DNA from 3 places in the Streptomyces subrutilus genome. Region 3 is predicted to be linked to each of the others. Evidence: predicted binding sites of a transcription regulator. Region 3 holds the regulator's gene; each other region holds the start of a gene.
What was found. The regulator HrcA, encoded in region 3, represses chaperone genes, less so after heat shock. The targets are predictions, from matches to a motif close to TTNGCACTCNGNNNNNCNGAGTGCNAA.

Region 1 (7,297 bases), 830 kb from region 3:
GTCGGGGTCGGCGGTGAGGTGGTCGAGCTTGTTGTCCCGCGGGTTGACCGGGCCGCCGCCGGGATAGGCCCAGGAGCGGCCGGCCACCCACTGGGAGTCCGAGGCGAAGTCGGCGGTGAAGACGGGGGCACGGCGCGGGGCGAGCCCGGTCAGGCCGCCACCCCCGACGCCGCCTGGAGCGAGGCGGCTGGTGAGGCGCCGCAGCCATCCGAACGGTTCCGAGTCCATGCCAGTGGCATGCCCGCCCCTCGCACAGCGTAATCGTACGACTACTGGACGGCATCACCCGCGCGAGCGGCCTCGACGAACGCGCGGATCAGCTCGGGCGACTTGACCCCGCGCTCCGACTCCACCCCGGAGGAGACGTCCACGCCCCAGGCCCGCGTGGCCAGCAGGGCCTCCCGCACGGTGCCCGGGGTCAGCCCGCCCGCCAGCAGCCACCGCCCCCGTGGCGCGGTGAACTCGGCCGAGCCCCAGTTCCAGGGCTTGCCGGAGCCCGGGTCGGGGGCGTCGATCAGCAGCAGGTCCTCGCCGTACTCACCGCACCGCCGCGCGTGGCGGGACGTGGCCCGCAGCAGCGTCCACCCCCCGGCCCGCAGCGCCGCGAAGTCCCCGGGGCCCTCCTCGCCGTGCAGCTGGACGCCCCGCACCCCGCTCTCCTCGGCGAACCGGCGGACCTCCTCGACCGGCTGCCCGCGGAACACGCCGACGGTCAGCACCTGCGGCGGCACCTCCCGCGCGAGGGCCCGCGCCGCGGCCGCGTCGACCGTGCGCGGGCTCCCCGGCGCGAACACGAAGCCGACGGCATCGGCCCCGGCCAGCACGGCCGCGGCGACGTCCCGGGGGGTCTTCAGCCCGCAGATCTTGACGAAGGGTGCGCTGGTTTCGCTCATGCCCCGAGTCAACCAAACCCCGCGCCCCGTCCGACAGCCCGGGCTCCCTGGGCCCCGCCGGAGAACGCCCGAGGGCGGCACCCCCCGCGGGGGGTGCCGCCCTCGTTCGAGAACAGCCGATCAGCCGGGGCCGATCAGAAGTCCATGTCACCGCCCGGCATGCCGCCGCCCGCGGGGGCACCGGCCTTCTCGGGCTTGTCGGCGATGACGGCCTCGGTGGTGAGGAAGAGGGCCGCGATCGACGCCGCGTTCTGCAGCGCGGAACGGGTGACCTTCGCCGGGTCGATGATGCCCTCGGCGATCATGTCGACGTACTCGCCGGTCGCGGCGTTCAGGCCGTGGCCGATCGGAAGGTTGCGCACCTTCTCGACGACGACGCCGCCCTCCAGGCCACCGTTGACGGCGATCTGCTTGAGCGGGGCCTCCAGGGCCAGGCGGACGGCGTTGGCGCCGGTCGCCTCGTCACCGGTGAGCTCCAGCTTCTCGAAGACCGCGGAGGCCTGCAGCAGGGCCACGCCGCCACCGGCGACGATGCCCTCCTCGACGGCCGCCTTCGCGTTGCGCACGGCGTCCTCGATGCGGTGCTTGCGCTCCTTGAGCTCGACCTCGGTCGCCGCGCCGGCCTTGATGACCGCCACGCCGCCCGCGAGCTTCGCCAGGCGCTCCTGGAGCTTCTCGCGGTCGTAGTCCGAGTCGGAGTTCTCGATCTCGGCGCGGATCTGGTTGACGCGGCCCTGGACCTGGTCGCTGTCACCGGCACCGTCGACGATGGTCGTCTCGTCCTTGGTGATGACGACCTTGCGGGCGCGGCCGAGCAGGTCGAGACCGGCGTTCTCCAGCTTGAGGCCGACCTCCTCGGAGATGACCGTGCCACCGGTGAGGATGGCGATGTCGCCGAGCATGGCCTTGCGGCGGTCGCCGAAGCCAGGGGCCTTGACGGCGACGGACTTGAAGGTGCCGCGGATCTTGTTGACGACCAGGGTCGACAGGGCCTCGCCCTCGACGTCCTCGGCGATGATCAGCAGCGGCTTGCCGGACTGCATGACCTTCTCCAGGAGCGGCAGCAGGTCCTTGACCGAGCCGATCTTGGAGTTGACGATCAGGATGTACGGGTCGTCGAGAGCCGACTCCATACGCTCCATGTCGGTGGCGAAGTACGCCGAGATGTAGCCCTTGTCGAAGCGCATGCCCTCGGTGAGCTCAAGCTCCAGGCCGAAGGTCTGCGACTCCTCGACCGTGATGACGCCTTCCTTGCCGACCTTGTCCATCGCCTCGGCGATGAGCTCGCCGATCTGGGTGTCGGCGGCGGAGATGGAGGCCGTCGAAGCGATCTGCTCCTTGGTCTCGACATCCTTCGCCTGCTCCAGCAGGGCGCCGGAGACGGCCTCGACGGCCTTCTCGATGCCGCGCTTGAGGGCCATCGGGTTCGCACCGGCGGCCACGTTGCGCAGGCCCTCGCGCACCAGCGCCTGGGCGAGCACGGTGGCGGTGGTCGTACCGTCGCCGGCGACGTCGTCCGTCTTCTTGGCGACTTCCTTGACCAGCTCGGCGCCGATCTTCTCGTACGGGTCCTCGAGCTCGATCTCCTTGGCGATGGAGACGCCGTCGTTGGTGATCGTGGGCGCGCCCCACTTCTTCTCAAGGACGACGTTGCGACCCTTGGGGCCAAGGGTGACCTTGACGGCGTCGGCGAGCTGGTTCATCCCACGCTCGAGACCGCGCCGGGCCTCCTCGTCGAACGCAATGATCTTGGCCATCTGAAGTGGTCCTCCCGGACAGGGGTGGATTGCTCCGGACCGCGCCCGCGCCCGCGACGGACGGCCTGCGTGCCCGGCGGTTCCTTCCCGCCGGACCCTGCGGGCCTCACCGACCCGGTCCTCGTTTTGGTAGCACTCTCACCGGGAGAGTGCTAACGCCAATGATTAGCACTCGACCCCTCCGAGTGCAAGCGGCTTCGGGCAACACCCGCCGAACGCCCGGGCGCCGCACGGCCCGATCGGCCACGACGCACGAGGGGCCCGCATCCCGTGTCCAGGATGTGGGCCCCTCGTGCGGTGGTGCCGGTGACGCCGCTGTCGCGTCGGAGATCGATCGCGCCAGGACTAGCCGAGGGCGAGCTTGACCATGTCCGCCTGCGGACCCTTCTGGCCCTGCGAGATCTCGAATTCGACCCGCTGACCCTCTTCAAGGGTGCGGTAACCGTCCATCTGGATGGCGCTGTAGTGGACGAACACATCCGCGCCACCGTCGACCGCGATGAAGCCGTAGCCCTTCTCCGCGTTGAACCACTTGACGGTGCCCTGAGCCATGCCTAACTCCCCTATTACTGGCCCTTGCGCAGGAACGCCCTTCGCGATCCCGGGTCAGAACTTGCGTCGGAACGCGTCGACCGAGGCTGAATGTATCCGCGCCGGTGCTGTCTGCAACAGGTCAATCCGACGAGAATTCTGGACACCCGGATACATTGAAAAAGAGTGAAAATTTGGCATCTTCTCGGGCAACCCGGGCCCGGCATATCTCGCCAAAGCCCCATACCGCACCCGCACATTGACCCGATGTCGACCCTCGCGCGACCCGTTCATATGCGGCGGGCAAGTCCAGCGGAGGGGACTTCCCCAACCTTACCGCGCCCAATCAAGCAGAATTGCCCCCTCCGCTTTTGGGCGGAGAGGGCAATCGCGTGCGTGCGCTGCGACCGTGCGGCGATCAGCCGCCCGCGACGGCCGGGATGATCGAGACGCCGGCGCCGTCGGGCGTCGCCGCCTGCAGCCCGCCCTCGAAGCGCACGTCGTCGTCGTTGACGTAGACGTTCACGAACCGGCGCAGCCTGCCCTCGTCGTCCAGGACGCGCGCGGCGATGCCGGGGTGGCTGTCCTCCAGCGACGCGATGACCTCGGCCAGGGTCGCGCCCTCGGCGGGGACCTCCGCCCGGCCGCCGGTGTAGGTGCGCAGGATGGTGGGGATGCGGACGTTGACGCTCACGGCGCTACCGCCTTTCCGGGTGTCGGTCGGGGAGGGTCAGGCCAGGCCGGCGGCGCGGAAGGCGTCCAGGCTGGGGCGGATGGTGGCGGTCTGCCCGCTGTCCGCGGCCACCGCCTCCAGGGTCTTGAGGCCGTCGCCGGTGTTCAGGACGACCGTGGTGAGCGTCGGGTCGAGCTGCCCGTTCTCGATCAGCTTCTTCGTCACGCCGACGGTCACGCCGCCCGCGGTCTCGGCGAAGATGCCCTCGGTCTGCGCCAGGAGCTTGATGGCCTCGACGACCTGCTCGTCGTCGACGTCCTCGACGAAGCCGCCGGTGCGCCGCGCGATGTCCAGGACGTACGGGCCGTCCGCCGGGTTGCCGATGGCCAGCGACTTGGCGATGGTGTTCGGCTTCTGCGGGCGGACCACCTCGTGCCCGGCCTTGAAGGCGGTCGACACCGGGGAGCAGCCCTCGGCCTGCGCGCCGAAGATCTTGTACGGCCGGTCCTCGACCAGGCCGAGCCTGATCAGCTCCTGCAGACCCTTGTCGATCTTCGTCAGCTGCGAGCCGGACGCGATCGGGATCACGATCTGGTCGGGCAGCTGCCAGCCGAGCTGCTCGCAGATCTCGTACGCCAGGGTCTTGGAGCCCTCGCCGTAGTACGGGCGCAGGTTGACGTTGACGAAGCCCCAGCCCTCGCCCAGCGGGTCGCCGATGAGCTCGGAGCAGAAGCGGTTGACGTCGTCGTAGTTGCCCTCGATGCCGACGAGGTCGCCGCCGTAGATCCCGGCCATGACGACCTTGCCCTGCTCCAGGTCGTGCGGGATGAACACGCAGGAGCGGAAGCCGGCCCGGGCGGCCGCGGCGCCGACGGCCCCGGCCAGGTTGCCGGTGGAGGAGCAGGACAGGGTGGTGAAGCCGAAGGCGCGGGCCGCCTCGACGGCGATGGCCACGACGCGGTCCTTGAAGGAGTGCGTCGGGTTGCCGGAGTCGTCCTTGACGTAGAGCTTGCCGGTGACGCCGAGCTCCTTGGCCAGGTTGGCCGCGTCGACCAGCTTGGTGAAGCCGGGGTTCAGGCTCGGCTTGGAGGCCACGTCGGCGGGGACGGGCAGCAGCGGCGCGTAGCGCCAGATGTTGTTCGGGCCGGCCTCGATCGCGGCGCGCAGCGCCTCGGGGTCGCCGGTGGGGAGGTCGTAGGCCACTTCCAGCGGTCCGAAGCACTCGACGCACGCGAAGACGGGTCCGAGCTCGAAGCGGGTACCGCACTCGCGACAGGAAAGGCCGGTGGCAGGTCCGAGATCGACAGAGGTGGGATCAGTCTGTGCAGCCATGATGGCGAGGCCCTTTCTCCTCATCTTCCCCATGGCGCACTTCGCCATGAGACGGAATTGGCACCTTCCCTAGTCGGGGACCTCGCGGAATGTGCGTGAAACGCATCGCGAGAACCGACTGGAGGGTTGCCGGGGCTTCAACGGGCCGTGTCCCTCTGCCCCTCTGGATGAGCGGTATGGCACCGGCCGCGCGCTCCATGGCACGTCCGGGCGTTTGTGCGCGGGGCCCCCGGCATGCGGTGGGCCTTCGCGTTGTTCAAGACTGTAACCGAAGGCCCGGGGGGTTGAGACAGCCGTCCGAAGCGCGAGATGGATCACATAACCGTCCAAACCACGGACGAAGCAGGGAGTGCCGAGAGTGCTGGAAGAGGTGGAGCGCTGGCTGGGCGACCGCTCCTGGGCCGCCGCCGACCGACCGCTCGACCAGCTGCTCGAACGGAAACGGGCGGCCGGGACCACGGTCAGCGTGGTGCTGCCCGCCCTCGACGAGGAGGCGACGGTCGGGGAGATCGTCGGGGTGATCCGGCGGGAGCTGATCGAGGAGCCGCCGCTGCCGCTGGTCGACGAGCTGCTCGTCGTCGACTCGGGTTCGAGTGATCGTACGGCGGAGGTGGCGGCGAAGGCCGGGGCGCGGGTCGTGCACCGCGACGAGATCCTGCCGCGCGTCCCGGCGCTGCCCGGCAAGGGCGAGGTGCTGTGGCGCTCGCTGCTCGCCACCAGCGGGGACGTGGTCTGCTTCGTCGACGCCGACCTGCGGGACTTCTCCTCCGCCTTCGTCTCCGGCATCGTCGGCCCGCTGCTGACCGACCCGGACGTGCAGTTCGTCAAGGCCATGTACGACCGCCCGCTGGGTCCGGAGTTCGACGGCCCGGACGCGGGCCGCCCGGCCGGCCAGGGCGGCCGGGTGACCGAGCTGGTGGCCCGGCCCCTGCTCAACCTGCACTGGCCGCAGCTGGCCGGTTTCGTGCAGCCGCTCGGCGGCGAGTACGCCGTGCGCCGCTCGCTGCTGGAGCGGCTGCCCTTCCCCGTCGGGTACGGCGTGGAGCTGGGCCTGCTCGTGGACGCGCTGCACACGGTCGGGCTGGACGCGCTGGCCCAGGTGGACGTGGGTGTACGGCGCCACCGCCACCAGGACGGCCAGGCACTGGGCCGGATGGCGGCGGCGATCTACCGGACGGCCCAGGTGCGGCTCTCGCGCGGGCACCTGGTGCGGCCGGAGCTCACCCAGTTCGAGCGCGGTCCGGACGGGTTCGTGCCGCGCACGTACCCGGTGGACACCGAGGAGCGGCCGCCGATGGCCGGGGTCGAGGAGTACGCCGTGCGCCGGGTGGCGTGAGCCGTCCACACGTTTGAGCGAGTGCGGGCGGGGCTAGGTTGGCGACATGGCTTCTCAGGTACTCGTCGCCGCCAACCGCGGCCCCCTCTCGTACGTGCTCGCCGACGACGGCGGCCTCACCGCCCGGCGCGGCGGCGGCGGTCTCGTCTCCGGCCTCTCCTCGGCGCTCGCGGAGCAGCCGGACGCGGTCTGGATCTGTGCGGCGCTGTCGGAGGCGGACCGGGAGGCGGTGCGCCGGGGCGTCTCGGAGCCGGGCGTCCGGATGCTGGACATCGATCCCGACGTGTACGACGACGCGTACAACGGCATCGCGAACTCGGTGCTCTGGTTCACCCACCACCACCTGTACGACGTCCCGCGCGAGCCGGTCTTCGACGCGCGGTTCCGGCGCCGGTGGGACTCGTACGTCGCCTACAACCTGGCCTTCGCCCGGGCCCTGGCCGAGGAGGCCGCCGAGGGCGCCCGCGTCCTCGTGCAGGACTACCACCTGGCGCTGGTGCCCGGACAGCTGCGCGAGCTGCGGCCGGACCTGCGGATCGGGCACTTCACGCACACGCCGTGGGCGGCCCCCGAGTTCCTGGACATGCTCCCGGACGACGTCCGCGGGCAGCTCGTGTGGGGGATGCTCGGGGCGGACCGGCTGGGCTTCCACACCTCGGCCTGGGCGGACAGCTTCCTGGCCGGCGCACGCCGGGACGACGGGCACGGCGTCGCCGAGCCGTGCTCCGCGGCGGGCGCGGACGGCGGGCGGTACGTGCGCAAGAGCCCGGCCGGC
Region 2 (7,297 bases), 1.9 Mb from region 3:
GCCGGGCGACATCGTCCTGGCCCACTTCCGCGGCCCGTCCGAGCTCAAGGGCGCCACGGAAACCCGGATGACGGCCCGGATGCTCCAGCGGATCCAGGAACAGGGCTACCGGATAGGGCGCCTGGAGGACTACCTGTAGGACCGCCCGCCGGAGCCGCGACCACCGGCGTGATCGTCGTCTCCACCGGGTCCCGGGCGTCCGCCTCGCGCTGCCGCTCCGCGCTGTCGCTGATGCGCAGCAGCAGGGCGATCATGATCCAGTTGGCCAGCAGCGACGAGCCGCCCTTCGCGAGGAAGGGCAGCGCCTTGCCGGTCAGCGGGATCAGCCCCGTCACGCCGCCCGCGACCACGAAGACCTGGAGGGCCAGGGCCGAGGCCAGGCCCACCGCCAGGAGCTTGCCGAACGGGTCGCGGGCACCCAGCGCCATCCGCAGCCCCCGCTGGACGAGCAGCCCGTACAGGAGCAGCACGGCCATGACCCCGGCCAGCCCGAGCTCCTCGCCCACCGTGGTGAGGATGAAGTCGCTGCGGCCGGCGAACTTGATCAGCTCCGGGTGGCCCAGGCCCAGGCCCGTACCCGAGATCCCGCCGGTCCCGAAGCTGAACAGCGCCTGCGCCGACTGGTCCGAGGTGACCCCGGCGGGCCGGTCCGCCCAGTAGTACGACAACGGCTCCAGCCAGGCCGCCACACGCGCCTTGACGTGCGGTTCCGTCGAGCCCACCACGAACGCGCCGACCGAGGCCATGAGCACGCCGCACACGATCCAGCCGGTGCGCTCGGTCGCCACGTACAGCATCACCACGAACACGCCGAAGAAGATCAGCGAGGTGCCGAGGTCGCGCTCGAAGACGAGCACCAGCATCGAGACGATCCACACCGTGACGATGGGGCCGAGCTGGCGCATCGGCGGCAGGCGCATGCCCAGGAACCTGCGGCCGGTCAGCGCGAGCGAGTCCCGGTGGACCACGAGGTAGCCCGCGAAGAAGATCGCGATCATGATCTTCACGAACTCGCCGGGCTGCAGCGAGAAGCCGAACAGGACGATCCAGCGCTTCGCGCCGTACGTGTCCGCGCCGAAGAACGCCGGAGCGATCAGCAGCACCAGCGCGACCGCCATGGTGAGGTAGATGAACCGCTGCAACAGCCGGTGGTCGCGCAGCAGCCCCACCACCAGCAGGCAGGCGGCGACCCCGACCACCGTCCACAGCAGCTGCCCCGGGGCGTTCGCGTCCGCGTTGTAGCGCTCGATGTACCCCTGGTCCAGCCGGTGCAGCAGGACCAGGCCCAGCCCGGTCAGCAGCATCGCCAGCGGGAAGACCAGCGGGTCCGCGTAGGCGGCGAAGCGGCGGATGCCGAGGTGGCCGACGAGCGAGAGCAGCGTCAGGCTGATCGCGAAACCGGCCAGGTTGGGCGGCAGCTCGCCGTTCATGGCCAGACCGGCGCTCGCGTGGCCGAAGACGGCGATGACGACGACGAAGACCAGCAGCAGCGCCTCCGTGCGGCGGCGGTGGCCCGCGGCCGTCAGGGGCCTCAGTCCACGCACGGGACACCGCCGCCGTCCTGGAGCGCGGGGCCGGACGGGACCGGTGAGGCGGGGGGTGACGACGGAGGCGACGAGGCGGGCGAGGAGGGGGGTGACGCCTCGCGCGACGGAGCCGGTGACGTGCCCGGCGCGTCGGGTGCGGAGGGAGCGGTGCCCGGCGCGCCGGCGGTCTCGGCGGCCTTGGGCCCGATCTGCTCGGCAATGAGACGCTTTGTCTTCATATCATCTACGACGTTGACCTCCCCGTCTTGGTTCCTGGCGAAGCCCTCCACGGGCAGTGTCGTGAACCGCACTTTTCCGCCGGACAGGTTCTCCGCCTGCTTCACGAACGCCAACAGGTCCCAGCCCTCGTCCGTCACCACGTCCCGCTTCGCCGCGTCGACCAGCTTCAGCGGCTTCCCCGGATCGGTGAACGTGCCCGCCGACCCCCGGGCGGCATCAGGTCCAGCAGCACGACGTCGTACGGCCCGCCGGCCAGGGCGAGGTCGAGCCCGGTGCGCCCGTCGTGGGCGACCTCGACGAGGTGCCCGTCGGCGGACCGGCCGCGCCGCAGGGACTCGGCGAGCCCCTCTTCGTCTTCGACCACCAGAATGCGCACGCCCCAAGCGTCACATACCCCCCGTTTCCCTCACCGGCCCCCTGCGGGTCCGGCGGGGTCGGGGTGCCGGGGCCCGGGGCCCGTGCGGGGGCCGGCCGGGGTCGGGCCGGGGCGGGGTCGTGCGCGAGGGTCTGCTCGGCTCGCGCGCGGAGCCGCGTCACGCACCCCGGACCCGGTTGCGCGCTCGTCCTGCGGGGACCCTCCCGCACGCCCCCGCGGACCTGCCCCCGCCCCGCCCGCACCCGAAACCGGCCGCGCCTCGCCCGGCCGCGGTCCGTCTCGCCCGGCCGGGTTGCGGGTGCCGACGCGGTGGGTCGGGCGGCGTTTCGGCCGGTGGGGGGGGCGGACGGGCGGTCCGGACGGGGCCGGGGAGGGGCTGGAACGACACCAGTGGCGGCGAGAATTGGCACTCCGCTTGACCGAGTGCTAACCGCCGGAATAGTCTCGCACCTGGCACTCGCCCCTGGTGAGTGCCAACACAGCGACAGGTAGGTCCGGCACCCGCGACGACGGATCGACCTGGTCGCCACCTCAGACAGTTAACCCCGGATCTCCGAAGGGGGAGGTCGGATCGTGACGACCGCCAGCTCCAAGGTTGCCATCAAGCCGCTCGAGGACCGCATTGTGGTCCAGCCGCTCGACGCCGAGCAGACCACGGCCTCTGGCCTGGTCATCCCGGACACCGCGAAGGAGAAGCCCCAGGAGGGCGTCGTCCTCGCGGTTGGCCCGGGCCGCTTCGAGGACGGCCAGCGTCTCCCGCTGGACGTCAGCGTCGGCGACATCGTGCTGTACAGCAAGTACGGCGGCACCGAAGTGAAGTACAGCGGCGAGGAGTACCTCGTCCTCTCGGCTCGCGACGTGCTCGCGATCGTCGAGAAGTAATTCGCTTCCAGATTTGATTTGAGCTACGCCCCTGGTCACCCAGCTGATGCCGGGCGGCGAGGGGCGTAGTTCGTTCTAGGCGGTGGAGGTCGCGGTGAGCGGCCGAGGATCGCAACGAGAGGACTGAACCGCTCCCATGCCGAAGATCCTGAAGTTCGACGAGGACGCCCGTCGCGCCCTCGAGCGCGGCGTCAACAAGCTTGCCGACACGGTCAAGGTGACGATCGGCCCCAAGGGCCGCAACGTCGTCATCGACAAGAAGTTCGGCGCCCCCACCATCACCAACGACGGTGTCACCATCGCTCGCGAGGTCGAGCTGGACGACCCGTACGAGAACCTGGGCGCGCAGCTCGTGAAGGAGGTGGCGACCAAGACCAACGACATCGCGGGCGACGGCACCACCACCGCCACCGTGCTGGCCCAGGCGCTGGTCCGCGAGGGTCTGCGCAACGTCGCCGCGGGCGCGTCCCCGGCCGCCCTGAAGAAGGGCATCGACGCCGCGGTCAAGGCCGTGTCCGAGGAGCTCCTCGCGACCGCCCGCCCGATCGAGGACAAGTCCGACATCGCCGCCGTGGCCGCGCTCTCCGCGCAGGACCAGCAGGTCGGCGAGCTCATCGCCGAGGCGATGGACAAGGTCGGCAAGGACGGTGTCATCACCGTCGAGGAGTCCAACACCTTCGGCCTGGAGCTGGAGTTCACCGAGGGCATGGCCTTCGACAAGGGCTACCTGTCGCCGTACATGGTCTCCGACCAGGAGCGTATGGAGGCCATCCTCGATGACCCGTACATCCTGATCAACCAGGGCAAGATCTCCTCGATCCAGGACCTGCTGCCGCTGCTGGAGAAGGTCATCCAGGCCGGCGCCTCCAAGCCGCTCCTGATCATCGCCGAGGACGTCGAGGGCGAGGCGCTCTCCACCCTCGTCGTCAACAAGATCCGCGGCACCTTCAACGCGGTCGCCGTCAAGGCCCCCGGCTTCGGTGACCGCCGCAAGGCCATGCTCCAGGACATCGCCACCCTCACCGGTGCGACCGTCATCGCCGAGGAGGTCGGCCTCAAGCTCGACCAGGCCGGTCTGGACGTACTGGGCACCGCCCGCCGCGTCACGATCTCCAAGGACGACACCACCATCGTCGACGGTGGCGGCAGCTCCGACGAGGTCCTCGGCCGCGTCAACCAGATCAAGGCCGAGATCGAGTCGACCGACTCGGACTGGGACCGCGAGAAGCTGCAGGAGCGCCTGGCGAAGCTCGCCGGCGGCGTCTGCGTCATCAAGGTCGGCGCCGCCACCGAGGTGGAGCTGAAGGAGAAGAAGCACCGTCTCGAGGACGCCATCTCGGCGACCCGCGCCGCGGTCGAGGAGGGCATCGTCTCCGGCGGTGGCTCCGCGCTCGTCCACGCCGTCAAGGTCCTGGACGGCAACCTCGGCCTGTCGGGCGACGAGGCCACCGGTGTCGCGGTCGTCCGCCGCGCCGCCGTCGAGCCGCTGCGCTGGATCGCCGAGAACGCCGGTCTTGAGGGGTACGTCATCACCTCGAAGGTCGCCGAGCTCGACAAGGGCCAGGGCTTCAACGCCGCCACCGGCGAGTACGGCGACCTGGTCAAGGCCGGCGTCATCGACCCGGTGAAGGTCACCCGTTCCGCGCTGGAGAACGCCGCCTCCATCGCCTCCCTGCTGCTCACGACCGAGACCCTGGTCGTCGAGAAGCCGGCGGAGGAAGAGGGCGACGCCGGTCACGGCCACGGTCACGGCCACAGCCACTGACCAGCGCTCCACGCACCACGGCGAAGCCCCGGCCCCCGCTGCCCAGCGGCGGTGACCGGGGCTTTCCCGTGTGCCCGTGCGTCCTGCCGGCCTACTGGGGGCCGTACTTGCGGCCGGTGCGCGAGGACACCCCGCCGAGGAGGCCGCGCGGGGTCAGCTTCACCACGCCCATCAGCGCCTTGTAGCGCGGGTCGGGGACCGACACGGTCCGGCCCCGGGCCAGGTCGGCGAGGGCCGCGGTCACCAGCTTGTCGGCGTCCAGCCACAGCCAGTTCGGGATGTTGTCGGTGCCCATCCCGGCCCGCTCGTGGAACTCCGTGCGGACGAAGCCGGGGCACAGGGCCATCAGCCGTACGCCCGAGCCCGCCAGGTCCTTCGCCGCGCCCTGGGTGAACTGCACGACCCAGGCCTTGCTGGCCCCGTAGGTGCCGCGCGGCAGGAAGGCCGCCACCGAGGCCACGTTGATCACGCCGCCGCGGCCGCGCGCGCGCATCGGGGCGGCGGCCGCGGAGGTCAGCCGCAGGACCGCCTCCACGTGCACCTTCAGCATGGTCAGTTCGTCGGCCATGGAGACGTCGAGGTAGCGGCCCTTGTTGCCGAAGCCCGCGTTGTTGACCAGCAGGTCCACCGGGTGCGTGCGGTCGGCCAGCCGCTGCTCCACGGCCGCGATGCCCTCCTCCGTGGCGAGGTCGGCGGCCAGGACCTCGGCCTCGATGCCGTGCCGGTCGTGCAGTTCGGTGGCCTGCTCGCCCAGCCGCTTGGTGTCGCGCGCCACCAGTACGAGGTTGTGTCCCTGGGCGGCGAGCCGGCGCGCGAAGGCGGCGCCGATGCCCGCCGTGGATCCCGTAATCAAGGCAGTCGTCATACGCGCAACCTAGCCGCCCGGGGTGACGGTTCCGTGCCCCGCGTGCTTGCGCGCGTACGCGAGGGCGGTCTCGCGCACGTCGGGTGCCAGGGCCTCGCCCGCCGCGAGGACGCGCGGCAGCAGGGTCCGGTCGGTGGTCCAGGCGCGGAAGAGGAACGCCGAGGTGACCTCGTGCTCGGGGCGGTGGGTGATCTCGATCCGGTCGCCGGGGGAGACCGGGCCCTCCCGGACCACCCGCAGGTACGCCCCCGGACGGCACTCCCGGGTGAACCGCCTGACCCAGCCGGGCTCGCCCAGCACGCCCTGGAAGGTCCGGCACGGGATGCGGGTGGAGGAGACCTCCAGGACCAGTTCGGGGCCGACCCGCCAGCGCTCGCCGAGCACCGCGCCGCTCAGGTCCACGCCGGTGGTGGTGAGGTTCTCCCCGAAGAGGCCGGGCGGCAGGGCGCGGCCCAGCTCGGCCTCCCACCAGTCGAGGTCCTCGCGCGCGTACGCGTAGACGGCCTGGTGGTCGCCGCCGTGGTGGCGCCGGTCGCAGACGGCGTCGCCCGCCAGGCCGCTGCCGCGGCCGGTGGCCTTCGGGCCGGGCGCGCTGACGCGGACCGGCCCCGGGACGGGGCGCTTGCCGATGCCGGTCATGCCGCCCTCGGCGTCGGAGCAGTCGACGGCCGTGGCGCGGCCGAGGTTCACGGAGAGGAGGTGCATGGGGCCCATGCACCACACGCTAACCGAGCCGCCCCAAAGATCTGAAGGGGTATTTCCCTCGCCGTCAAAGCGGGGCTTATGCTCGAAGGGTGATCGAGGCACGTCATCTCCGCGTCCTGCGCGCCGTCGCCGGGACCGGCTCCTTTTCCGCCGCAGCCCGCGAACTGGGCTGCACCCAGCCGGCGGTGTCCCAGCAGATGAAGGCGCTGGAGCAGTCCGCCGGCACCCCGCTGCTCATCCGCACCGGCCGCGAGATGCGGCTGACCCAGGCCGGCGAGGCGCTGGTGCGGCACGCCGCGGGCATCCTGGCCGGGCTGACCGCGGCCGAGGAGGAGGTCGCGGCCATCGCGGGGCTGCGCGCGGGCCGGGTCCGGCTGGTGTCCTTCCCCAGCGGCAGTTCCGCCCTGGTGCCCACCGCCCTCGCGGCGATGCGCGCCGCGCACCCGGGCACCCGGATCTCGCTGGTCGAGGCCGAGCCGCCGCGCTCGGTGGAGATGCTCCGGGAGGGCGACTGCGACGTGGCGCTGGCCTTCCGGTACGGCGGGGAGCGCGGGGCGCCGGGGGCCGCGGCGGAGTGGGAGGACCTCGTGGTCCGGCCGCTGCTGACGGACCGGCTCGTGGGCCTGGTGCCCGAGGGCCACCGGCTGGCCGGGGCCGAGCGGGTGGGCATGGCCGAACTGGCCGGCGAGCCGTGGATCGCGGGCTGCCCGCGCTGCCGCCGCCATCTGGTGGAGGTGTGCGAGGACGCGGGCTTCACCCCGCGCATCGACTTCGCCACCGACGACTACCCGGCGGTGGTCGGCCTGGTCGGCGCGGGACTGGGCGTGGCGGTGCTGCCGGAGCTCGCGGTGGAGTCCGTACGGGCCAAGGGCGTGAGCACGGTGGCCGTGGAGCCGGCGGTGGAGCGCGAGGTGGTCGCCCTGACCCTGCCGGACCTG
Region 3 (7,297 bases):
CATGCGGGTGTTCAGTGGAAAGCTGCCAGCCATGCCCGCTGGAGGCCGGAGCAAAACCCAGTGTGGCGCACATCACCAGGAGATGGCTCTTCTCCGCAACTCGGGCCGCTTGGTAAACAGGATCCCCGCTCACTCTGCGGCGCCTCCCACGCACCGACTGGACGACCCGTGCACCGCAGCCCCGCGCCGCCACCGCCGGCGCCCGCCGCATGGCCCCTGGCCCGCCTCGGGCTGCTGCTCGGCGCTGGCCGGCTACGGCACGGCGGCCGCGACGACGCTGCTGCCGCTGGTCGTCGCGGGCGCGGTGGCCGGCGGCTTCGGCTCGGGGACCGCCACGGCCGTGGCCGCCTCGGGCATCGCCGGGCAGCGCGACCCCCACCGCACCTCCGCGCTCGGGCTGTTGTCGGTCTCGGCGACCGCGGGCGCGCTGTACCTGACGCTGCCGCGGCTCGGGGGCGGGCACGGGCTGCCGTTCGCCGCCATCGCACTGGTCGCCGCGGCGGTCTGGCCGGCCACCCGCCGGCTCGGCCCTCCGGCCCCGCCCCCCGCGGGGGGCGGCTGCCCGCGGGGTGGCTCCGGGATGGTCCTGGCGGGCGCCCTCATGCTGTGGTCGCTCCCCGCCGCGGAAGAGCCGGGCGCGATCACACGTCGGCGAGGCGACGGGCGGGCGGTCAGGCGCTGCGTTTCGGCAGGGGGACCCGGACCAGGTCCGCCGCCACCGTCAGCTCGCCCTCGAACCCCGCGGTCCGCGCCTGCCGTTCGAACTCCGCCGGTTCCGCGTACCGCTGCGAGAAGTGGGTCAGGACCAGGTGCCGTACGCCCGCCTCCCGCGCCACCCCGGCCGCCTGCCCGGCGGTGAGGTGCCCGTGGTCGGTGGCCAGCCGCTCGTCCTCGTCGAGGAACGTCGACTCGATCACCAGCATGTCGCAGCCCCGCGCCAGCTCCGTCACCCCGTCGCACAGCCGGGTGTCCATGACGAACCCGAACCGCTGCCCGGGCCGGGCCTCGCTCACCTCGTCCAGGGTCACCCCGCCCAGCCGTCCCTCGCGCTGGAGCCGGCCCACGTCCGGCCCCGTGATCCCGTGCCGCGCCAGCAGCTCCGGCACCATGCGCCGACCGTCCGGTTCGGTCAGCCGGTACCCGAAGGACTCCACCGGGTGCGAGAGCAGCCGCGCCTCCAGGACGTACGAGGGCCCGCGCGCGAGGACCCCGTCCCGCGCGACCGGTTCCTCGCGGAGCGCCACCGTCTCGCGGTACGCCGTGGCGTACCGCAGCCGGTCGAAGAACTGCTGCCCCGACGCGGGGTAGTGCGCCGTGACGGGGTGCGGAACCCGGTCGAGGTTGATCCGCTGGATCACCCCGGCCAGTCCGAGGCTGTGGTCACCGTGGAAGTGGGTGACGCAGATCCGGTTGATGTCGTGCGCGGCCACCCCGGCCCGCAGCATCTGGCGCTGGGTGCCCTCGCCCGGGTCGAAGAGGATGCCCTCGCCGTCCCAGCGCAGCAGGTAGCCGTTGTGGTTGCGGTGGCGGGTGGGCACCTGGCTGGCGGTGCCCAGCACCACGAACTCGCGTACGGACACGGTCTATCCGGGGGGCCACTGGAGGCCGCGGCCGCCCAGGACGTGCGCGTGGGCGTGGAAGACGGTCTGGCCGGCGCCCGCGCCGGTGTTGAAGACGACCCGGTAGCCCTCGCCGTCGACCTTCTCGTCGGCGGCCACCTGTCCGGCCTCGCGCAGCACGTCGGCCGCGACGCCCGGTTCGGCGGCGGCGAGGGACGCGGCGTCGGGGTAGTGGACCTTGGGGATGACGAGCACGTGCGTGGGTGCCTTCGGGTTGATGTCCCGGAAGGCGACGGTCGTCTCGGTCTCCCGGACCACCGTGGCCGGGACCTCTCCGTTGACGATCTTGCAGAACAGGCAGTCGGCCTGCGGTTCCCCGGCCATTGGTGCGCCTCCCGTGACGGTGATCGGTCCGGGCATCGTATCCAGCCCGGCCCGGCCCGGCCCGCGCCGGGCAGCCCGTGGACACCCGCCCGCACCGGCCCGCCGGGCCCTCGGACCCGACCGGCCCGCCGCCCTGGCCGTTCCGGCGTCCCGTCCGTTCCGGCGTCCCGTCAGTTCCAGCGTCCCGTCCGCGCCAGCAGCACCGCCGTCGCCGCCGTGCCGGCGGTGGAGGTCCGCAGGACCGAGCGGCCCAGCCGGTACGGGCGGGCTCCCGCGTCGGCGAAGACGGCCAGCTCATCCGGCGAGACGCCGCCCTCGGGGCCGACGACCAGGACGACGGACCCGGCCGCCGGAAGTTCCGCCGTGGCCAGCGCCTGCGAGGGGGTGTCGCGGTCCTCGTGCAGCACCACGGCCAGGTCGGCCCCGGCCAGCAGCGCCGCGACCTGCCGGGTGGAGAGTGCCTCGGCCACCTCCGGGAAGCGGACGCGGCGGGACTGCTTGCCGGCCTCGCGGGCGGTGGCCCGCCACTTGGCCAGCGCCTTGGCGCCCCGCTCGCCGCGCCACTGCGTGATGCAGCGCGAGGCCTGCCACGGCACGACCGCGTCGACGCCGGTCTCGGTCATGGTCTCCACCGCGAGCTCGCCGCGGTCCCCCTTGGGCAGGGCCTGGACCACGGTGATCCGCACCGCGGGCTCGGCCTCCTCGAAGACCCCGGACACGGTCACGACGAGCCGGTCCTTGCCCTCGGCGGCCTTCACCACGGCTTCGGCCCACCGGCCGCGTCCGTCCGCGAGGACCACGGCCTCGCCCGGATTGAGCCGCTTCACCGAGACCGCGTGCCGGCCCTCGGGGCCGTCCAGGACGAACTCCGGGCCCGGCGGGACCTCTTCGACCACGAACACCGGGGCGGTCATGACGTGCTCCTCGTCTGCAGTGTCTTCAACGTGCTCTGCGCCGTGGCCGTCTCGGCCGCCAGCACCTCCACCAGCTCGCCGGCCGGCAGCGTGCGCGCCATCCGGTGCCCCTGGCCGGCCCACAGGGCCATGCCCTGCGGGTCGCCGGCCGCGGCGGCCGCCTTGCGCAGCCCCGAGGTCAGCTGGTGGACCTGCGGGTACGCGGCCGGGGCGTACGGCCCGTGCTCCCGTACGAACCGGTTGACCAGTCCCCGCGCCGGCCGGCCGGAGAAGGCGCGCGTCAGCTCGGTCCTGACGAACAGCGGATCCGTCAGGGCCTTCTTGTGCTGCGGGTCGGCCCCCGACTCCGGGCACACCAGGAAGGCGGTCCCGAGCTGGGCCGCCTCCACGCCGACGGCCAGCAGCGCCGCGATCTGCGAGCCCCGCATCACCCCGCCGGCGGCGATGATCGGCAGGGCGACGGCCTCCCGCACCAGGGCCACGAGCGCGAGCAGGCCGACCGCGGCGGTGCCGTCGGCCTGCGGGTCGTCCCAGTGGGTGCCCTGGTGGCCGCCGGCCTCCACGCCCTGGACGCAGACCGCGTCGGCGCCCGCCTCCTGCACGGCGCGGGCCTCCTCGACGGAGGTCACCGTGACGACGGTGTACGTGCCGGCCGCGCGCAGGGCGGCGAGGGCCGCGGCGGCGGGGCAGCCGAAGGTGAAGGAGACGACGGGCACCGGGTCTTCGAGGAGGATGGCGAGCTTGGCCTCGTAGCCGTCGTCGCTGGTGCCGATGATGTCCTCGTCGGCGAGGGAGACCGCGTACCAGCTGGCCTCGCCGGCCAGCTGCCCCCGGTAGGCCTCGACGGCGGCCGGGTCCACGTATCCGGTCTGGGGCATGAAGAGGTTGACGCCGAAGGGGCGCCGGGTGAGCGCCCGTACCTGTTTGATCTCCTGGTACATGCCGTCGGCGGTCTTGTAGCCGCCGGCCAGGAAGCCCAGTCCGCCCGCCTCGCACACGGCGGCGGCGAGCGGCGGGCACGAGGCACCGCCCGCCATGGGAGCCTGCACGATCGGGTACGGAAAAAGAAGACCGTTCGGTGCGGAGGACATGGACTGCATCGTGCCATGCCGCGCTCGGGGCGCCGAATCACGGCGTCCGCCCGGCCCGGCCCGTTCCCCGGCGGGGCCGGGCGGGATGCGCGGAGCCCGGACCGGGGGTGTTCCGGGCCGGGCTCGTACGCGTGGTCGCGGGCCGCTCAGCGGCCGTTGAAGGCGTCCTTCAGGCGGCTGAACAGGCCCTGCTGCCCGGGCGCGAACTGCCCGGTGGGCCGCTCCTCGCCGCGCAGCTTCGCCAGCTGGCGCAGCAGCTCCTCCTGCTGGGCGTCCAGCTTGCTCGGCGTGGTGACCTCGACGTGCACGATGAGGTCGCCGCGGCCGCCGCCGCGCAGGTGCGTGACGCCGCGCCCGTGCAGCGGGATGGCCTGGCCGGACTGGGTGCCGGGCCTGATGTCGATCTCCTCCAGCCCGTCCAGCGTCTCCAGCGGGCACTTGGTGCCCAGTGACGCCGCGGTCATGGGGATGGTGACCGTGCAGTGCAGGTCGTCGCCGCGGCGCTGGAAGGTGGGGTGCGGCAGCTCGTGGATCTCCACGTACAGGTCGCCGGCGGGGCCGCCGCCGGGGCCGACCTCGCCCTCGCCCGCGAGCTGGATGCGGGTGCCGTTCTCGACGCCCGCCGGGATCTTGACGGTGAGGCTGCGGCGGGAGCGGACCCGGCCGTCGCCCGCGCACTCGGGGCACGGGGTCGGGACGACGGTGCCGAAGCCCTGGCACTGCGGGCAGGGGCGCGAGGTCATGACCTGGCCGAGGAAGGACCGGGTGACCTGGGAGACCTCGCCGCGTCCGCGGCACATGTCACAGGTCTGCGCGGAGGTGCCGGGGGCGGCGCCCTCGCCGGAGCAGGTGGTGCAGACGACGGCCGTGTCGACCTGGATGTCCTTGGTGGTCCCGAAGGCCGCCTCGTCCAGTTCCAGGTCCAGGCGGATCATGGCGTCCTGGCCCCGGCGGGTCCGCGAGCGCGGTCCGCGCTGCTGGCTCTGGCCGAAGAAGGCGTCCATGATGTCGGAGAAGTTGCCGAAGCCGCCCGCTCCGAAGCCGCCGGCACCGCCGCCGCCCGAGGAGGACAGCGGGTCGCCGCCGAGGTCGTAGACCTGCTTCTTCTGCGGGTCCGAGAGCACCTCGTACGCCGCGTTGATCTCCTTGAAACGCTCTTGCGTCTTGGGATCGGGGTTCACATCCGGGTGCAGCTCGCGCGCAAGCCGCCGGAATGCCTTCTTGATCTCGTCCTGGGAAGCGTCGCGGCGCACGCCGAGAACGGCGTAGTAGTCCGTGGCCACTTACGACTCCGCCAGGATCTGTCCGACGTAACGTGCCACTGCGCGTACCGCTCCCATCGTTCCGGGGTAGTCCATGCGGGTCGGGCCGACCACGCCGAGTTTGGCGACTGCTTCGCCGCCCGAACCGTAACCGACCGAGACGACCGACGTGGAGTTGAGTCCCTCGTAGGCGTTCTCGTGCCCGATCCGTACGGCCATGCCCGATTCACTGGCCTCGCCCAGCAGCTTGAGGAGCACGACCTGCTCCTCCAGCGCTTCGAGCACCGGCCTGATCGTCAGGGGAAAATCGTGTCCGAAGCGGGTGAGATTGGCGGTTCCGCCGATCATCAGTCGTTCTTCGGCTTCCTCGACCAGGGTTTCGAGGAGGGTCGCGAGCACCGTGGAGACGGTGGCGCGGTCCTCGGCGTCGAAGGACTCGGGGAGGTCCTGGACGAGCGGGGGCACGTCGGTGAAACGACGGCCCACGACGCGGCTGTTGAGCCGGGCGCGCAGGTCGGCGAGCGAGGTCTCCCCGAAGGGGGCCTGGCAGTCGATGAGCCGCTGCTCGACGCGTCCGGTGTCGGTGATCAGTACGAGCATCAGCCGGGCCGGGGCCAGCGACAGCAGCTCGACGTGGCGCACCGTGGAGCGCGTCAGGGAGGGGTACTGGACGACGGCGACCTGCCGGGTGAGCTGCGCGAGCAGCCGGACCGTGCGGCCGACGACGTCGTCGAGGTCGACGGCGCCGTCGAGGAAGTTCTGGATGGCCCGCCGCTCGGGCGTCGACAGCGGTTTGACCCCCGCCAGCTTGTCGACGAAGAGGCGGTAGCCCTTGTCGGTGGGGATGCGGCCGGCGCTGGTGTGGGGCTGGGCGATGTAGCCCTCCTCCTCCAGCACGGCCATGTCGTTGCGCACGGTGGCGGGCGAGACGCCGAGCCGGTGGCGCTCGGTCAGCGCCTTGGAGCCGACGGGCTCCTCCGTCCCGACGTAGTCCTGGACGATGGCGCGCAGCACTTCGAGTCTGCGTTCACTGAGCATTCGCGCACACCTCCAGCTGTGGTCCGTTGCCCCGGTCGTTTGGCACTCCGGACGTCCGAGTGCCAGAGAACCCCCGCTCAGTGTACGGCCGGGTGGTGAGAGCCTGGCAAGGGCGGCCCGTCAGGGTAGCGTCGCGGCATGGACGTGCGATGGGAAGAGGCCGGCTGGGAACGGCTGACCGGACGGACCGGCCGCAAGCGGCTCCCGGTGTGGGATTGCACGGTGGGGCTGGTGGTGGGGGACGACGCCGTACTGCTGGTCGATCCGGGTTCCAGCCTGCGGGAGGGTGCGCTGCTGCGGGCCGAGGCCGAGCGGTTGACGGGTCGGCGCGTGACCCATATCGCATTCACCCACGGCCATTTCGATCACGTGCTGGGCGGGGCGGCCTTCTCCGGGGCCGAGGTGTACGCGGCGGTCGGGCTGGACCGCGTCCTGGCGTCCGGCCGGGAGTCGCTGCGGCGCTCCGCGGTGGAGCACGGGCTGGCGGAGGAGGAGGCGGCGCGGGCCGTGGAGCTGCTGGTCCTGCCCCGGCACCACGTGTCGGGCGAGTGGACGCTGGAGCTGGGCGGGGTACAGGTGCTGCTGGCGAACGTGGGGCCCGGGCACACCGGGCACGACCTGGCCGTCTTCGTGCCGGGCGGCCGGGAGACGGTGTTCTGCGGGGACCTCGTGGAGGAGTCGGGCGAGCCGCAGGCGGGCGGTGACGCGGTGCCGGCGCGCTGGCCGGCGGCCCTGGACCGGCTGCTGTCGCTGGGCGGGGACGACGCGCTGTACGTGCCGGGTCACGGAGCGGTGGTCACGGCGGACTTCGTGCGTGCGCAACGCGCCACACTGGCCGCCCGTTTCGGCGTGTCGGAGGCGTGAGCGGCGCCGCTCTCCTACTGTCGGCCGGATGCGCGAGTACTCCCCCGACCTGACCCCGCAGTGGAAGCGCCCGAAGGCCGTGCCGGAGGTGGCGGCGGAGCCCGACCTGGTGGTCGAGGTGGCCGGTACGGACTTCTGCGGCGCGGTGGTGGCCTGCGAGGCGGGCACGGTGACCCTGGAGGACC

Region 1: the regulator HrcA is predicted to act here: its motif matches at 2,780-2,806, upstream of groL (chaperonin GroEL).
Region 2: the regulator HrcA is predicted to act here: its motif matches at 2,546-2,572, upstream of groES (co-chaperone GroES).

The regions. Positions count from the first base shown of each region.
Region 1 covers NZ_CP023701.1:4,225,422-4,232,718, reverse strand. Annotated here, with positions in the region: gene CP968_RS18650 (LamG domain-containing protein) at 1-228, opposite strand, end outside; gene CP968_RS18645 (phosphoribosylanthranilate isomerase) at 270-893, opposite strand; gene groL (chaperonin GroEL) at 1,028-2,650, opposite strand; gene CP968_RS18635 (cold-shock protein) at 2,996-3,202, opposite strand; gene CP968_RS18630 (MoaD/ThiS family protein) at 3,600-3,875, opposite strand; gene thrC (threonine synthase) at 3,912-5,210, opposite strand; SAM riboswitch class I at 5,204-5,360, opposite strand; gene CP968_RS18620 (glucosyl-3-phosphoglycerate synthase) at 5,545-6,522, shown strand; gene CP968_RS18615 (alpha,alpha-trehalose-phosphate synthase (UDP-forming)) at 6,569-7,297, shown strand, end outside.
Region 2 covers NZ_CP023701.1:3,170,549-3,177,845, reverse strand. Annotated here, with positions in the region: gene CP968_RS13640 (polysaccharide deacetylase family protein) at 1-139, shown strand, start outside; gene CP968_RS13635 (FtsW/RodA/SpoVE family cell cycle protein) at 45-1,544, opposite strand; gene CP968_RS13630 (LCP family protein) at 1,532-1,906, opposite strand; gene CP968_RS13625 (response regulator) at 1,933-2,142, opposite strand; gene groES (co-chaperone GroES) at 2,716-3,024, shown strand; gene groL (chaperonin GroEL) at 3,161-4,789, shown strand; gene CP968_RS13610 (SDR family NAD(P)-dependent oxidoreductase) at 4,881-5,654, opposite strand; gene CP968_RS13605 (MOSC domain-containing protein) at 5,664-6,359, opposite strand; gene CP968_RS13600 (LysR family transcriptional regulator) at 6,449-7,297, shown strand, end outside.
Region 3 covers NZ_CP023701.1:5,056,795-5,064,091, reverse strand. Annotated here, with positions in the region: partial or broken gene CP968_RS34975 (MFS transporter) at 61-616, shown strand; gene CP968_RS22320 (ribonuclease Z) at 672-1,580, opposite strand; gene CP968_RS22315 (histidine triad nucleotide-binding protein) at 1,584-1,943, opposite strand; gene CP968_RS22310 (16S rRNA (uracil(1498)-N(3))-methyltransferase) at 2,114-2,857, opposite strand; gene CP968_RS22305 (nitronate monooxygenase) at 2,854-3,948, opposite strand; gene dnaJ (molecular chaperone DnaJ) at 4,095-5,231, opposite strand; gene hrcA (heat-inducible transcriptional repressor HrcA) at 5,232-6,248, opposite strand; gene CP968_RS22290 (MBL fold metallo-hydrolase) at 6,387-7,112, shown strand; gene CP968_RS22285 (DUF3097 domain-containing protein) at 7,141-7,297, shown strand, end outside.